3 regions of the Desulfitobacterium dehalogenans ATCC 51507 genome follow, and region 1 is predicted to be linked to each of the others. Evidence: riboswitches for the same ligand, from Rfam matches in the RefSeq annotation. Region 1 holds a riboswitch; each other region holds the start of a gene.

Region 1 (5,861 bases):
TGCTTCGACATTGCCTTCTAAGCCGATCTCAGACGCGATGGCGCGCATTCCATTAATGGTCTCTTCGATGATTTCATTTAAGTCCTTACCCAGGCGGTTGGCACCGGCTTCAATGACTTCCCTGTTGACATTCTCAGCGAAGCTTTTTTGCTTCCATTTCTTTTTGACCGATTTGGTGGTCAGGTCATGAAGGCTCTTGCTGGGACGAAGCAAGGCTGTGGCTGAGACCAAGCCTGTTAATTCATCGATGGTAAACAAAACTTTTTCCACGTTCTCCCGGGGTTCTACATCATGGACCAGACCATAACCATGGCTTTCAATAGCCCGGATGAACTCCTCCGGCAATCCTTTGGGAGTAAGGATCTCCCGGGTTTTGCGACAGTGTTGATCAGGGTACATCTCAAAGTCGATATCATGCAATAACCCGATATTTCCCCAAAGGTCAGGATCTTCTTGATAAAGGGAGGCAAAATGGCGCATCACAGCTTCCACCGTTATGGAGTGACGCAATAAGGTCTCACTTTTTACATAGTCATTGAGAAGTTGCCAAGCAGCCTCTCTATCCCGTGTATAATCCAGCATCCGACATCCTTCTTTCTCATAGTTTATGGTTGGTCTTAACAGTCTCAATAGAATGATTAGACCTAGAACTTAGATATTGCCTAATTCTTCAAGGTTATAGGGTGTTTCCTGATAGACGTAGTAGTTCAGCCAATTGGCAAAAAGCAAATTAGAATGACCTCTCCACTTGACGATGGGGGTCTTCATGGGATCATCCCCAGGATAGTAGTTCTGAGGAATAGTGATGGGTAGCCCTTGGGATATATCCCGATCATACTCCGATTTTAGGGTGTGAGGATCGTATTCGGAATGACCTGTAACAAAAATCTGCCGACCGCCCTTGGTCCCGATGAGATAGACTCCGGACTCCTCAGATTCCGAAAGAATCTCCAACTCCGGCACCTTGACAATATCTTCTTTTCTTACCTCTGTATGCCTGGAGTGGGGAACATAAAAGACATCATCAAAGCCTCTGAGCAAACGGATATCCTTGCAGTTTAAGGTATGAGGGAATACGCCGAACATTTTTGCTTGTAAAGGATACTTGGGAACACCAAAGAAGTGATAAAGCCCCGCCTGGGCTCCCCAGCAAATGAAAAGCGTGGAAAAGACGTTGCTCTTACTCCAATCCATAATCTTCTGCAGTTCCGGCCAAAAATCAACCTCTTCAAAGGGCATCTGCTCAATGGGGGCACCCGTAATAATCATTCCGTCAAATTTTTGATCTTTAATACTGTCAAAGGTCTGATAATACTTAATGAGGTATTCTTCCGGGGTATTCTTGGAGAGATGGGTTTCCGGATAAAGAAGGGTAATGTCCACTTGCAAAGGAGAATTCCCTAAGAGCCTAAGAATCTGTGTTTCCGTCACGATCTTATTGGGCATGAGATTTAGAATGACAATGCTAAGAGGGCGAATGTCCTGATGCTCGGCACGCCTCTCTTCCATAATAAAGACATCTTCTTTGGTGAGTATTTCTGCTGCAGGCAGGCCATCGGGTACATTAATCGGCATAGTATTCTCCCTTCAATTACACTTGGAAAATAAAGAAAACCTCTTTCCGAGAAAGAGGGCATCGCCAAAAGTTCCTCTCTCATCTATCAATGCTTCCATCGCAGGAATTAGCACCGTTGTATTCATCAGAATACCGGTTGCTGGGTTTCATCGGGCCAGTCCCTCCACCACTCTTGATAAGAAATGGGATGTATTTAATTGCTGACGATGAAAATCGTCATTGGCACTATATTATTATATCTTTTCTTTAAAGTCAATCTGCTCTATAACAAAATTATTGAAGCACACTATATAATACAATAGATTCCTTCATGTCGTAGGCATACGGGCAGAGGCGGAAAAGCTTTTGCTCGGGTCGCGTAGCTTTACGCACAACGCTCACTCTATAGCTCCAGAGCTGGTCAACTCGCTTTCTTAACAGCTACGCCAAACCCCGCTGCTTTCTGCATGTGAACCGGTGGCTTCGCTACGTTAAGAAAGCCTCGTTGACCCGGTCGCTCTTCCGCTAAAGCCGTTCCCTTTTGTGCGTAAAGCTACACTTGCGGGTCTTTTCAACTCTTTTCCGGGTTTTTTTAAGGGTGGCTGGCGATGCCGCGAGGCAGCACCAGCAGATGATGAAAAGCTGTTCAGGTCATCAGGCAGCTTATCCCACATCACGCCCCTCAAACCCGAAAAGCAGCCTAAGGATTTTGCTTTAAGGCAGAGAACGGATTCTAAGCGAGCAGGGTAGCAATCTTCGCGAAAAGACTACAGCGGAGTCGGGTTGGAAACAGGACGTTTCCAACCGGCCATTGAGAACAAGTGCGAAAGCAGTGCTTTCGAGGAGCGAATTGGCCACGAAACCCGGGCGAGGGTTTCGCCCAAGCCGCCTCACCACAGAGAATACTTAGCGGCGCAGGTGCACCCGACGCAGCGGAAGTCTTGAGCGATTAGATTGCTCCGCGCAGCTTATGGAGTGAACGCCGAAAGCAAAATCCTGGAGAACTAGCTTTCCGGGCCTTTTTCATACTAGAAGACGGCTCTCTCCAACTAAAAGCAGGATGAGAACCGTCTTTCTCTTCATTATCCTTAGACCTATTCTATTACTAAAGTTTTCCGCCTTCGACAATTAACTCTTCAGGTTTTACATCATCTCCGTACACGGGGAGAAGAGTCTTTTTATAAGCTTGCCCCACAAAATCCTCTTTACCAATCGCTTCCAACTCTTGATTGATCCAGTTTAAGAGTTCGGTGTTGCCCTTCTTTACTGCCGGAGCAATTGTGTCCGTTCCGCCTAAAGTAGGTACACCTACAGTGAAGCCGGGATTAGATTTTGCCCAAGCAAGCACTTCCGTATTGTCATGAGCTAACGCGGCTCCTCGACCATCTTTTAAAGCTTCAAAAGCTTCCGTGTTTTGATCATACTTGAGAAGTTCGAGGTCAGGGTGATTCTTGGTTAAATAATCTTGAGCTGTGGTTCCTTTATTGACAATAACTTTCTTCCCTTTAAGCTGGTCGATGGAGGTAATCAGAGCCCCGTCAGGTGATACGAGCCCTAGAGAAACCTTCATGTAAGGATTGGCAAAATCAACCTTTTGCTTTCTTTCCTCCGTGACTGTGAAATTAGCCATGATGATATCTACCTTGTTGGATTCGAGATAAGGGACTCTGTTGGCAGCCTCAACCAATACGAATTCCACTTTGGATTCGTCCCCCAAAAGGTCTTTAGCAAAACGCTTGGCAATTTCCACGTCAAAGCCTTGATTCTGTCCATTGGAATCCACATACCCAAAAGGCGGTTTGTCGCTGAATACTCCAATCCTTAAGGTACCACGCTGTTTAATCTCTTCTAAAGATCCTGCAGAGGACGTACCATTTGAGTTATTTGCTGGGTTGGCTCCTGCTTGGCTGCACCCCACAAGCCCTCCAAGGAGTAAAGCGCCTGCTAGTGCGAGGGACAATAATCTCTTCATCTTTTTCATCGTTTCTCTCAACCTTTCTTTGCTTTTTTGTACTCTAGTATTGGAATATATTAAGAAATCGCCTAGCCCGATCCGTGCGAGGATTATTAAAGAACTCCTGAGGTCCAGCAATCTCACAAATATCACCTGAATCCATGAAAACGATTCGATCAGCCACAGCCTGGGCGAAACCCATTTCATGAGTGACGATAATCATGGTCATTCCTTGTTTGGCCAAACCCAGCATAACATCAAGAACTTCTCGAACCATTTCCGGATCAAGGGATGCTGTCACTTCGTCAAAAAGCATAATCTCGGGATTCATACATAAGGCCCTGACGATAGCGATTCTCTGCTTCTGACCTCCGGACAACTCCCTTGGAAAAACGTTTATTCTATCATATAACCCGACTCTTTCCAAGAGGACCTTGGCTTGCTCCAGCACTTGGCTTCTACCCCTGTTCTGAACTTTCGTGGGGCCAAGAAGAATATTCTCAAGCACCGTCATATGGGGAAAAAGATCATAGTTCTGGAAGACCATACCGATCTGCTGACGGATTTTTTTCCAGTCAACATTTTTTCCTATGAGGCTTTGACCTGAAAGCAGAATATCTCCCCCTTGAATGGGTTCAAGACCATTAAGACATCGGAGCAAGGTGCTTTTCCCGCATCCGGAAGGCCCTAAAACCACAATAACCTCACCCCTCTGGACTTGGAGATTAATCTCATTGAGAACAGGTTTGCCAACATACTCCTTGTGCAACGCTTTGATTTCCAACACTACTTCCTTTTTCTCTACACTCATTTAATCACCCCTAACTGCTCCACTTCGCTTCCAGCTTCTTTGCAAAACGAGATAACGGATAACACATGGTGAAGTACAACATAAAAATAAATCCATAAATCCAGAAGGAGGCAGTGGGTACCGTGAAACGAGCGTTCTCTATGATTTGTTGACCGACCTTGAGAACTTCCACTACGCCGATGAGAACCACAAGCGAGGTGGTTTTGACCATCCGTGTAGCCAAATTAATCGTGGCGGGAAGCATTCGTCTTACAGCCTGGGGAATTAAAATATATCGGTAAAGCTTCCAAAAGCTTAAACCCAAGGCTTTACCGGAGTCACTCTGATGTCGTGGCAAGGATTCTAAGGCCCCTCTAACGATGTCACCCATTTCTGCCGTTCCCCAGAGAATAAAGACAATAATAGCTATGACCTCACCCTCCAGATGGATATTAAAGGCCGCGGTAATTCCGAAATAACCGATGAATAACCAGACAAGGACGGGAATAATTCTGAAGGTTTCTAGATAAAGGCGGCAGAGCCCTTTGATCATCCTCGATTTTATAGTCATGAGAAGACCAAAGAGGATTCCCGTAAAGGTGGAAATTAAGATGGCGATGAAGGCTATTCGTGCCGTCACCAGCAATCCCTCCAGCAGGCGCATTATATTTTGTGAGGTAAAGATCATCTCAATGGCCGAACTCTGCATAACGCACCTTCCTCTCCAGCCAAGTCAGGAAAAACGATAGGGGCAAAAGAATGATCAAGTAAGAAACAACCAGCATAAAGAGAGATTCAATGGTCTGGTAATACATCCCGATGAGGTCCTTGGTTACATTCATAAGGTCCAGGATGGCGATAGCCCCGACGACGGAAGTTTCTTTCAGCAAGAAGATACAATTAGCGCCAAGGGCCGGGACACTAAAAGACAAAGCCTGAGGGAATACTACATAACGAATCAATTGCCACCGTGAAAACCCTAAGCTTAAGCCAGATTCAATCTGGGATTTGCTCACCGCCTCCATACCGCCGCGGAAAGCCTCAGCCATATAGCTGCCTCCTAAAAAGGAAAGACCAAGAATTGCACAAGTAGTCTCACTTAAGGTCACCCCCAGCTTCGTTAGCCCAAAATAGAGAAAGTAGAGCTGGATTAGCAAAGGGGTATTCCGGGAGAGCTCTATATAGACTCCCACAATAGTTTTTAAAAAAGGTACACGGTAATAGATTATTACACTGCAGATAAGGCCAAGGAGCAAAGAAAACAATGTCCCCCAGAAAGCAAGCTTTAAGGTAAGCCATGCCGCTTTCTCATATAAAGGGATATTTTGAAGAATAAATTCCCAATTTAAGTTCATGGCCGTTCTCTCTTTCAGTCAAATCTGCTGGACTTCTATACCCTAAGTCTATTCATATAATTCATATATATTTACTATGACATATCGGAATTATATATTTTAGTTACCGCTATGTCAATAACTAATTTCTTTAAATAAGCAAAAGGAGCTAACATCTTTGAACCTGGATAAGTTCACGAGATGTCAGCTCCTTATTTTCTTGTTTAA
Region 2 (5,861 bases), 1.7 Mb from region 1:
AGTAGTAATGCTTAGAAGGCAGGAACGACAGCACCTTTGTAGGTATCTTCAATAAACTGCTTAACTTCTGGGGAGTTCAAAGCATCTACTAATTTTTTGAGATTGGGATCGTTTTTGCGATCTTCTTTGGCTACCACGATGTTGGCATAAGGAGAATCTTTGCCTTCAAGGACAATGGCATCCTCAGTGGGATTGAGGCCGGCTTCTAAAGCGTAGTTGGTGTTGATGACAGCTCCAGCAATTTTGGGGTCAGTAAGAGCGTGGGGAAGTTGAGCAGCCTCAATGGCTTGAATTTTTAGCTTTTTAGGGTTTTCAACGATATCCAATTCTGTTGCGGTGACACCGGCACCGTCTTTGAGTTTAATCAATCCGGCTTGTTCTAAGACGGCTAAAGCGCGGCCGCCATTGGAGGGATCGTTAGGGATGGCAATAGCATCACCGTCTTTGAGCTCATCGATTTTGGTTACTTTTTTAGAGTAGAAGCCCATAGGCTCAATATGCACGGTGCCGATGATTGCCAGCTTCATGCCTTGAGCAAGGTAGGTATCCAGGTAAGGAGTGTGTTGGAAGAAGTTGGCGTCGATGACTCCGTCGTTAACGGCTGGGTTAGGAAGAGCGTAATCCGTAAAATCGACGATTTCCAGATTGATACCTTGTTCTGCTAATTTAGGTTGGACGAATTCAAGAAGTTCGGCATGGGGAACGGGAGTAGCGCCTACTTTGATTGTCACAGGCTCATTAGCATTACCGGAGTTGGGCGGAGTATCGGCTTTTTGAGGGGTGCTTCCGCACCCGGTAAGTACCAAGGATAGGGCTACTACGGAGCCGATAATTAAAGTCGAGAGTTTACGTTTCATTCTTATTTCCTCCTTAAATTCTTCTTTCTTTTCCTCTGAAGATACACATGAAGACATTTCTGTGAGATACCCTTTAGAAGATATATGCTCAAGCCTTCTCCTCAAAGAACATGACGGGGTACCGGTATCGCCCGGCATGAATTTGAGTGAGAGCTTGGAACATGCTTAGTGGTGATTAATCCGGCGAGCCAGTTTGGTGCCAAAGAGTTGGACGAATTGGACGATGATCACAAGGATGATGACGGTCATAAACATAACATCGGTCCGAAAACGGTGTTGTCCATAGCGGATGGCGACATCTCCCAAGCCGCCGCCTCCTACGGCTCCCGCCATGGCGGTATACCCAACGACACTGATGGTAGTGATAGCGACGCCTAAGACGAGAGAGGCTTTAGCCTCGGGTAAAAGTACTTTACAGATAATTTGCCAAGGGGAAGAACCCATGGATAAAGCTGCTTCAATGACTCCATAAGGAACTTCTTTCAGTGAATTCTCCACCATGCGGGCTACGAAAGGTGCAGTGGCAATGACTAAAGGTACTATTGCCGCCGTTGTACCGATATAGGTGCCGACAATGGCCTGAGTGACGGGAATCAAGAGCAAGAGCAAAATGATGAAGGGTATTGAACGGAAGATGTTGATCACCGTCCCGAGGGTGCGTTCTATCCAGGGATTGGGTGAGATATGCTCGGGGGAAGAGATGACCAGAATAACCCCAAGGGGAACGCCCATAAGATAGGCCAGCAGAGTGGAGACGATAACCATATATAAAGTATCTCCCGTGGCAGGGACCAGAAGTCGATAGATGGTTTCCCAGTATTGGGGATTGGTAAAATCAAACATGCTTGATCACCTCCACTTTAAGTTCGCGCTGAGCAAGATATTGATGAGCTGAAGCCAACTGCTCGGGCTCTCCTTGCAGCTCCAAAGTCAGGGTGCCAAAGAGAGTGGAGCGGAGGTGGTCGATACTTCCGTAGAGGATGTTGGCCCGAACTTCACATTCTTTCATAAGATCGGCAATGATGGGGTCCGAGGCCCGTGAGCCTAAGAATTGGATGCGTACGATCTGGGAATTGGGATGTGTGGCCAGTTCACGGAGCAAATCCCCAGGCAGCTCATTAGGAAATACGGTAGAGATAAATTCTTTGGCAACACTGGACTGGGGGTGAATAAAAACGGATTCCACAGGCCCTTGTTCAGCGATTTTTGACTCATGGATGACGGCCACATCGGTGCAGATCTCTTTAACCACTTTCATTTCGTGAGTAATCATGATGATGGTTAAGCCGAAGCGTTGATTGATATCCTTTAAGAGATCCAAGATGGATAAAGTAGTTTGGGGGTCAAGGGCGGAAGTAGCTTCATCACAAAGGAGTACTTTGGGATTGGTGGCCAATGCACGAGCGATCCCCACTCTTTGCTTTTGACCGCCGCTGAGCTGGGAAGGATAGGCATAAGCTTTATCTTCTAAACCGACTAAGGGGAGAAGCTCCTTAACTCGTTCTTCTATCTCCAGTTTTTTAAAACCGGCAATCTCTAAGGGAAAGGCAATATTATCAAAAACGGTGCGGGACTGGAGCAGATGGAAGTGCTGAAAGATCATGCCGATCTTTTGGCGGGCTTGCCGGAGCTCAGGAGCAGACATCGCCGTCAAGTCCTGACCATCGATCACGATTTTACCGCCGGTAGGCTCTTCCAAGCGATTGATGCAACGGACCAGGGTACTTTTACCCGCGCCGCTTAAACCGATGATGCCGTATATAGCGCCTTTGGGAATATGAAGGGAGATATCTTGAATGGCTACAACTTGCTCTTTGCGGGAGGTGTAAACCTTTGTTAAGTTCTCAATTCTAATCAACGCTGTTCCTCCTCGTTAGGTTCTAACTCAATATAATAAAAAACTCCACGAGGAAATCCGCGGAGTTATAGTCGGGTTTCCTCTCATCTCCCAGTATTTCCTGCAGGATTTAGCACCGTGCATTTTCATGTCGGTTGCCGGGTTTCATCGGGCCAGTCCCTCCACCTACTCTGGATAAGAGTGTTTATTGATTTTTAGCCAAGTTTCAGTCGAAATCTTGATAGACAATATACTAACATAGAACATAGGGTCTTGGCAAGTAATTTTTACAACAGTTCTTATTATGATCAAAGGACATTTCTTTTTTAAACAAATTTTCTTAAGAAGGATTATGAATATTGACAAGGACCTCATACTTTAATAAATTAAAGTATAGAAGTATAAGGAGATGATCGATAATGAATGAATATAATGACGATGATTTTAAGGGAATTGATCAGCGCTTGCGTGATTCCTTAACGGATGCGCTTTTTGACGCTCTTTTATTATTAAAGGATCGGGAAGAATGCTATAGGTTCTTTCAGGATATCGCTACGGTGGCGGAGATTAAATCCCTGGCTCAGCGCCTGGAAGTGGCCAAACTCCTTGAAAAGAATGTGACCTACACCACCATTGCTCAATCCACAGGTGCCAGCACGGCTACTATTAGTCGGGTCAAGCGGTGCCTGTACTTTGGGGCCGACGGTTATCAGATGGTCCTGAAGCGTCTGGAGGAGAAGGAAAAGGAGGAGGACTAATATGCCGCGAAGTTCTTTGGGCTTAAGAATCCCGGAAGGGATGCATGATATTCTTCCAGATGAGTTAGCCTTACAAGAGCGGGCAGAGGCCTCTGCGCTGGATTTATTCAAAGCATGGGCTTATCAGAAGGTTGTCACTCCGACCTTGGAGTATGGGGCATGCATCCAGCCGGTCGAAGAAGAAGGGGATAGTTTCTTTAAGCTCTTTGATCGTCAGGGCCATGTCCTGGTGCTGCGTCCGGAGTTAACCACTCCCATCGCCCGGATGGTCAGCACCCGGATGCGGGGGACTGCCTTTCCTTTGCGATTATGTTACGCAGCGGATGTCTTCCGCTATTCTAAATCTCATAAACAAGAATTCAGGCAAGTAGGAGTAGAGCTTATCGGATCAGCCTCCCCTGCGGCGGATGCCGAAGTAGTCGCCTTAGCGATTGAAGCTCTCCGCAAAATCGGCGGAATGGGTTTTCAAATCAATTTGGGACATATGGGTATATTTAAAGGTATTATGGCTGAGTTGGGAGTTCCTCAGGAATTTAAATTCAGCTATCAAGAAAAGCTTGCCCGCAAGGATTTCGTGGGGATCGAAAGATTGGTTAAGGACTATGGTTTTGAATTCAGAGTCGAGGAGATTCTTTTAAAGCTTCCTCACCTTCATGGTAAAGAGGATATGTTGGATCAAGTTCTTGAATGGAGTCAGCAGCCCTCATTACTGGAAGCGGTGGATGCCCTGAGGCAGGTGTATCAATACTTAAAGGATTTCGGAGTTCAGGACTATGTGTCCCTGGATCTGGGGATTTTACGTGGCTTTAGTTATTATACGGGTGCAGTCTTTGAAGGCTATGTTCCCGGAGTGGGCTTCCCTGTTGTTGAAGGAGGGCGTTATGACTCCCTATACGGTGAATTTGGGGAGGATGCCCCTGCTACAGGGTTTGCTATCAATCTAAAGGCTATCATCGAGCAAATGACCTGCTCCAATGCTGAAATCCCGGAAGTTCTTGTCTATGGCAGTGATGTTTCAAAAGTTATCGCTGAAGCCCGGAAACTCCGCCAACCAGGAAAACGTGTGGAGATGTGTCTGGAAAGCTTTACACAGGAACAAGCTGTGGAATCGGCTAACCGCAAAGGAATCAAGGAAGTAGTTTGCGCAAGGTGATTCAATAAAAAGGTTTATGATGATTCCCGCTCTCCCATGCCTTGCAATTCCCCTCAAAAAAGCTATAATTAGAAATAGGTGGAAATTAAAAAGTCGCCGTGACCTGAAAGTGTTGGAGCACTTCCAGGCACGAGCAGGTGTGTTGGCACCTACACGTAACAGTCAAGCTGTCCACGACGACATTCTTATTATACAACGCTGCCCGTTTCTGCACAAGCAAAGTGCCTGTGCTGCGGGTGAGGTGGGTATAGTGGGATGGGGCGGGGAGCAGACTGTGCGGCTTCACGCAGCAGGAGATTCAGCCTATTCCTGACCCTGGCAGCGGAAAGGAACTGTTCGCATACCGGTTATGCGGATTGCTTTTCTGTTTACAGCCGGTTTGCTTCCGGTTGAACGGGGTTAGGTGTTTAGGATTCAGCAGATAACGAAGCATAGCGCATGTGTAGGGTGAAAAAAACCTCGCATGTGCTTTTTAATTTCCCCTATAAAAGCAGACGGCAGGACCGGGTCAAGACCTGGAGCCTTGCCGCTGCTTGAAATAGGGGGGTATAGATTAAAATGACGGATTATGAAAAGATGTATTTTCAACTGGCGGCTAAAGTCGCCGATGTCATGGATATCCTTTTAAAAGCGCAGCAGGAGGGCGAAAAGGAATTCATGGACGGGGAGAGTCTTTCGAAGGGGAAAGTCATGGTCATTCCGGATGAACGCGGTGAGTGTGACTAAGGACGTTTGGGCTCTGATTAGTAAAGCGGAGGGAACGGGGTTTGTCCTCAAATGCGACAACGTTGTCGTGTTTGGGGACATGTTTATTAGGCTATTCAGGTTTTTTCTGCCGGTTTCTATAGGCTACTTAATATTGGCTATTACGTTAACGGTTGATCAGAAACTAAGGAATGTAAGACACTGAAAGCAGCAGGTCGGATCGAAATTCTTTTTGCATTGTTCCCGTTCAGCTACTATAAAATTAAAATCCAATTCAGGGATTTTTCCGATGGAGCCATCTTCTTTGATTAATTAGCTTAGGTTTGATTTTATTAGAGGAATCAGCTTATAGTCTTGTACCAAGAAGGTTTGGTAAGCCGGCCATACGTCAATTGAGAATTGGGGGTTTAAATTGATCATTCTTCAACAATATAACGGTGATCGTTGAGACCATAATCCTGCTGTAACGTCAAAACGCTTGCTATAAGCGGGATCGCAGGATTGTTGTTGAAATATGCTTTGACGTGAAAGGATGATGCTTTCACGTCTTT
Region 3 (5,861 bases), 1.6 Mb from region 1:
GACTTCGGTCAAACATGAGACCATTGATGAGACCGTTAAGAATCTGAAGGGGTTTTATAAGAAATCCGTTGGAGAAGATGCCTAAAGCATCTGCTTTAAAGCTTGTTCTAAATCTCCAATGAGATCCTCGGCGGCTTCGATACCTAGGGATAACCGGAGAAGACAATCGTCCACCCCAAGCCTTGCCCTTACTTCGTGAGGAATATCAGCATGGGTTTGGGTAGCGGGATAAGTGATTAGAGATTCTACACCACCAAGGCTCTCTGCATAGGAAATAATCTTGAGAGATTTTAATATTTCGGGGATTAAGCTGGGACTTTTTACTCGGAAAGATAGCATAGCACCAAAGCCTCGGGCTTGTTCAAGCTGAGTTGCATATCCGGGATGATGCTCAAGTCCGGGATAATAGACCTCGGTGACAAGGGGATGCATCTCCAGCCATTGTGCAATCTGGAGGGCATTTTCTTCTTGTGCTCTCATGCGCAGGGCCAAGGTTTTCAAACCCCGGATAATTAGCCAGGAATCTTGGGGGCCTAATGTAGCGCCGAGAGAGTTCTGCAAACGTCCAAAGCGAGCTGCAAGCTCTTCTCCTTGAACCACTACGAGGCCCGCCACGACATCATTATGACCACCGAGATATTTGGTGCCACTATGAATAACAATGTCTGCACCCAGGTTCAGTGGTTTTTGCAAATAGGGTGTAAGAAAAGTATTGTCCACTATATTTAAGAGACCGTGCATCTGGCACAAGGAAGCGATCCCCTTAAGGTCGGCAACCTTCATTAGAGGGTTGGTCGGTGTTTCGGTGAAGATGGCTTTTGTGTCGGGGCGGATCTCTTTTTCTATGGCCCTGAGATTGCTGGAATCCACAAAGGTCACTTGAAGACCAAAGCGGTTGAAGACTTCCTTAAGGATGCGATAGGTTCCCCCATAAAGATCTTCTGTAACAAGGAGATGATCTCCTTGAGAAAATAAGGAGAGAATAGTGGTGATGGCGCCCATGCCTGAAGAAAAAGCAAACCCTTTGGTACCTTCTTCTATGCTTGCCATAGCGTCTTCCAGAATTTGGCGGGTAGGGTTGCCGGTTCGTGAGTAATCAAAGCCTGTGCTTTCACCGAAGCCAGGGTGAGCAAAGGTGGATGAATGGTAAATTGGAAAGCTAATCGCTCCATTGGGATCTCGGCGGTTGCCGATCTGAGCCAGTTCGGTTAAAATATTCATTCTCATTCCTCCTCTTTAGACACTTGAGCAATCAATAAAGTTGTTGTGCGTAAACAAAAACGACCTCGAAAGAGGTCGTGAATTGTTTCCACGTCCTCTTATCTTCGAACCTAATAGTTCTCTGGATTTAGCACCTCACATATGCAGGTTGCCGGGCTTCATTGGGCCAGTCCCTCCGCCACTCTCGATAAGAGCTTTGACATAAGTCCATATTTAATTCGTTTTAGCTTAATAAGATATTTAGATAATACTATACTATTCCTATGGGCTTTGCAAGTGAATTTTTCGTGTTCTAGTGTACTTCGTTCTGAAAAGAGGAAAATCCTAGCTTTTTGAGAATATCTTAGTTAAGCGGAGCTAAAATTCAGTTCCATGTGTGCAAGCATTAGAGAGTACCCTAACCGAGAGAAAATTCATGACTGTGTAAAGGAGTAAGGTATGAAAAAGAGGGGAGAGTCATAACAATGGAGGCAATCCTTGTATATCCAATATTACTTTTCATTATTATCTTTCTTGCTGTAAGGCTGGCTATACAGCCATTGATCCAAAGCTCCAATGATGTTGCGGTTAATGAGGAAGGTGAGTTAAGCCTGGTCAGGTTGCGGGATATCGGGGTGCTGGATAATAATGAATTAGAAGAGGTTATACAGTTTTACAATCATAAGAAAGTTTCAAGTAAAAAGATGAAAGAATTAGAACGCTATACGAAAGTGCTTTCGGAATTAGTCGGGCAAGGAATCTTGACTCAAGAGGAGTATTCTGAAAGAATGGAGAGGCTGAGAAACTACTATGTTAGCGATAATTCTAAAGAATAGATCGATTAAAGCGTGAAATTTAATTAAGTTTGAGTAATCTGGAGGTAAATCATGCAAGCAAAGCTGAATCACTTAAAGCAAATCATTAAGGAAATGGAATCAGTTGTGGTAGCTTTTTCGGGTGGGGTGGACAGCACCTTTCTCTTAAAAGTAGTTCATGAAACTTTAGGGGATCATTGTCTTGCTGTCATCGGTGCTTCGGAAACGATGCCTTCTGCTGATTATAACAATGCTTTGCAGCAGGTTAAAGAGTTTGGGGCAAAGTTTTTAGTAATTAAAACTGAAGAAATGGACAAGGAGGAGTTTGTAAAGAACCCTCAGAACCGTTGTTTTCATTGCAAAAATGAGCTGTTTACAAAGCTTTTGAGCATTGCCCAAGAGAAGAAGATTAATTGGGTTCTTGATGGGAGTAATGCTGATGATCTAAAAGATTACCGTCCTGGCATGCAAGCAGCGAGAGCCTTGGGGGTAAGGAGTCCGTTACAAGAAGCGGGCTTGAGCAAAGAAGAGATTCGTCAATTTTCCAAGAAGATGGGACTTTCAACTTGGGATAAGCCCTCCAGTCCTTGTCTATCTTCTCGTTTTCCCTACGGAGAGGAGATCACGATCGAAAAGCTTCGGCGCGTAGAGAAAGCGGAAACTTTACTTAAAGAACTAGGATTTAAAAATTTAAGAGTGCGTTATCACCAGGATGTGGCCCGATTGGAAATTCCTAAAGAAGATTTTTTGAAACTTATGGAACTGGACCTCGATACTATCGTCAAGCCCCTCAAGGAATTAGGGTTTACCTATGTTACTCTGGATTTAGAGGGTTTTCGAAGCGGCAGTCTAAACGAAGGAATACCAATTCTGTAGCATTACTTCATAGTTCTACAGTGAAGGGATCACATTGTTCTGTAATATATCACTCTGCTCTATTGACATTACTTTGTTTACTGTCATATAATAATGAAAAATTGAATACTTCTCATCCAGAGTGGCGGAGGGACTGGCCCGATGAAACCCGGCAACCGGCCTATGTGGCAGTGGTGCTAATTCCAGCAGGATTATTCCTGGAAGATGAGCAAAAATATAAGACATAAGCTCTTCCTGGAATATGGAAGGGCTTTTTATTTGCTCTAGTTATAACATTGCAGGCACCGTCAAGGACCGACGAAGAGGAGGAATAGAGAGATGAAGGAAAATACAGTGAGTATTGGTCTATTAGGATGTGGGAACGTGGGCCAAGGGGTGGTAAAAGGAATACTACTCCATTCAAACAAAATTCTTCGCAAACTGGGGATCACACTGGTCGTAAGCAAGGCCCTTGTTCAAGATATAAGTAAAGAGCGAGCAATTGAGGGGGTTATTCTAACACAGAAACCTCAAGATATTCTCGATGACCCGGAGATTGAAGTAGTAGTGGAAGTTATGGGAGGTGAACATCCCACCTATTCTTATATCAAAGAGGCGCTAGATAAAGGAAAGCATGTAGTGACAGCCAATAAGCTATTACTGGCTCTTCATGGCGCGGAATTACAAGAAATAGCCCAGCGTAAAGGAATCTGCTTGCTTTATGAAGGGAGCGTCTTGGGAGGGATTCCGATTCTTAGAACCATTCAATATGGGCTAGCCGGAGACCAGGTGAAAAAAATTTGTGGAATTTTAAATGGGACCACTAATTATATTCTGACTCAAATGGTGGAGTCAGAGAAAGGCTATGAGGAGGCTTTGCAAGAAGCGCAAGAGGCTGGTTATGCGGAAAGTGATCCGACCATGGATGTAACTGGTTTAGATGCGGCGTGTAAACTTGTTATTCTCTGTCGGGAATGCTTTGATCTGGATATTCCTCTTGAAGAGGTGGAGATTAAAGGAATCCAAGGGCTAACCCCGGAAGAGGTCGCGGAGCAAAAAAGACAGGGACGAGTGCCTAAATTAGTTGCCGAGGCATCCATCATTGATCAGTCTTCGTCAGGACTGGAAAAAAGTCGGGAAGGAATTATTGCTAAGGTTGGTGTGCAGTGGTTATCTAGGGAAGCAATTCTAAGTCATGTCTCCGGCGTGGATAATGGCCTATCCCTGGAAACGCAGTTGGTGGGTGATCTTTTTTGGAAGGGACCTGGTGCTGGCGGATTGGCCACAGGGGGAGCGGTCTTGTCCGATATCGTTGAGATTGCAAAGAAAGTAGTTGTAGAGCGCAGCATAGGAAATGCAGCTCGTTAAATAAGGCAGGATCATATGAGCGAACTAGTTTATGCTAGTTCGTTTTTTGATGATTTCCTTTTTATCTACACGATTCGTAGGGTGATTTGACATATCTTTGCTAAAAGAAGGAATGAGAAACAGTAATAGAGAACCTACTATAAAGACATGGTAAATAATGGTATTACTCGATTCAAGTGGAAGTAAAGTTTAGGGAGGGAGCATTATCAAGAAACGAAGAATCACTCGCGGCACCTTGTTTTTCCTAGGAGTGGTATTCTGTACCTTGTTCTTGAATTTTGGTATCTTTCCTTTAAGTGCCTTTTTTAAAGGGCCCGGTTCAGAGGAACTGACTTATTCGACAACGCTGGTCACCAATCCCGAACAAACTCCACAGCAAAGAATCCAACAGCAAAGAGCCAATTATGCCGCTTATGTTAAGAAAGTAAAGACCGCAGCAGCAGCTGGTCCAAGTGAACCTGATAGCGGAGCAGTGGAAGACGAGACTCCGAAACCAGCTATCACCGAGCAAACTGAACAGCTTTTTCGTATTAATACCAATCCCTATGTTCCTGCCTTTATTTTACAGGGGAATTATGTGGTTCATGGCAGTTCGCCAAATAAGCAATATACAGCTTATATCTACCCAGATGAATGGGAAACCATCGGCGATATTTATATCAAAGATAGTGCGAGCAGTAGTTGGTTGCGACTGCAGCTAGACCAGAACTACCGAGTTAAAATGTGGCATTCTTTTGCTCCAGAAGGAAGATACACTCCAAAAAAGAAGATTCACTGGCTTAATGATAACGAGTTTATCATTATAGTCGGCTTTGCTCATGGTATAGTTTCTAAGGGTGGTGAGCTGGTTAAGGTTACTAGAGCTACCGGTAAGGCGGAGATTCTTTACCCCGCCTATCAAAAACTTAATCAAGAGGTTGTAGATTTTGAACAAGTGGGAGATGATCTAGTTCTTTATATTAATCTCATGGATGTTAATGGATTTTGTATAGAGAAGGGAGAAATCCGTGTTCCCCTGAAAGACATTGATACTTTATCACAACGAGACATTGTTTCTTAAAGCATAATAAATAAGGTCTAGTTTTTTACAAGCAGGTCCTGGCGGGCTTGCTTTGTTAGTTTCTCCATCTTTCTTTAGCTTTTTGCTAAAAGAATGGTATAATAAAAAATTGAGAACTAGCAGGAGGGATTATCCTTTGGAATTTGTGGAAATTATTGCGCAAGAACTTACCTTGCGAGCCCATCAAGTTAAAGAAGCCATACAACTCTTGGACGGGGGGAACACTATTCCCTTTATAGCTCGCTATCGTAAAGAAGCGACCGGTGAGTTGGATGAGAACGCCCTGCGCAGTATTGTTGAGCGTTTGGAGTATTTAAGAAATTTAAAGCAACGCAAAAGTGAGGTTCTGCGTTTAATTGAAGAACAAGGTAAACTTACTGAGGAGTTGGCGAATCAGATTGAGAAGGCCACAATTCTTCAAGAAGTAGAAGACCTCTATCGGCCCTACAAACAAAAACGACGGACTCGGGCTACCATGGCTAAAGAAAAGGGACTTGAGCCTCTAGCATTATGGATTCTTGAACAATATCACAAGGCTCAGCCGCTTATAGAAGCTCAAAAAT

What was found. Region 1 has a riboswitch for S-adenosylmethionine ahead of metA (homoserine O-acetyltransferase MetA). Riboswitches for the same ligand answer to the same signal wherever they lie in the genome.
Region 2: linked by a shared signal. The riboswitch ahead of DESDE_RS06725 (methionine ABC transporter ATP-binding protein) and the one ahead of metA (homoserine O-acetyltransferase MetA) in region 1 are both predicted to bind S-adenosylmethionine.
Region 3: linked by a shared signal. The riboswitch ahead of DESDE_RS06345 (trans-sulfuration enzyme family protein) and the one ahead of metA (homoserine O-acetyltransferase MetA) in region 1 are both predicted to bind S-adenosylmethionine.

The regions. Positions count from the first base shown of each region.
Region 1 covers NC_018017.1:3,990,209-3,996,069, forward strand. The annotation lists gene DESDE_RS19120 (HDIG domain-containing metalloprotein) at 1-582, opposite strand, end outside; gene metA (homoserine O-acetyltransferase MetA) at 652-1,575, opposite strand; SAM riboswitch class I at 1,652-1,758, opposite strand; gene DESDE_RS19130 (cysteine ABC transporter substrate-binding protein) at 2,661-3,536, opposite strand; gene DESDE_RS19135 (amino acid ABC transporter ATP-binding protein) at 3,571-4,320, opposite strand; gene DESDE_RS19140 (amino acid ABC transporter permease) at 4,331-5,008, opposite strand; gene DESDE_RS19145 (amino acid ABC transporter permease) at 4,989-5,654, opposite strand.
Region 2 covers NC_018017.1:1,382,798-1,388,658, forward strand. The annotation lists gene DESDE_RS06715 (MetQ/NlpA family ABC transporter substrate-binding protein) at 12-857, opposite strand; gene DESDE_RS06720 (methionine ABC transporter permease) at 1,023-1,700, opposite strand; gene DESDE_RS06725 (methionine ABC transporter ATP-binding protein) at 1,693-2,715, opposite strand; SAM riboswitch class I at 2,796-2,896, opposite strand; gene DESDE_RS06730 (YerC/YecD family TrpR-related protein) at 3,114-3,452, shown strand; gene hisZ (ATP phosphoribosyltransferase regulatory subunit) at 3,454-4,605, shown strand; gene DESDE_RS22440 (hypothetical protein) at 4,748-4,918, shown strand; gene DESDE_RS22015 (hypothetical protein) at 5,164-5,331, shown strand.
Region 3 covers NC_018017.1:1,311,540-1,317,400, forward strand. The annotation lists gene DESDE_RS06340 (YczE/YyaS/YitT family protein) at 1-85, shown strand, start outside; gene DESDE_RS06345 (trans-sulfuration enzyme family protein) at 82-1,227, opposite strand; SAM riboswitch class I at 1,317-1,415, opposite strand; gene DESDE_RS06350 (hypothetical protein) at 1,686-2,036, shown strand; gene larE (ATP-dependent sacrificial sulfur transferase LarE) at 2,088-2,891, shown strand; SAM riboswitch class I at 3,001-3,102, shown strand; gene DESDE_RS06365 (homoserine dehydrogenase) at 3,210-4,238, shown strand; gene DESDE_RS06370 (DUF4652 domain-containing protein) at 4,510-5,298, shown strand; gene DESDE_RS06375 (Tex family protein) at 5,435-5,861, shown strand, end outside.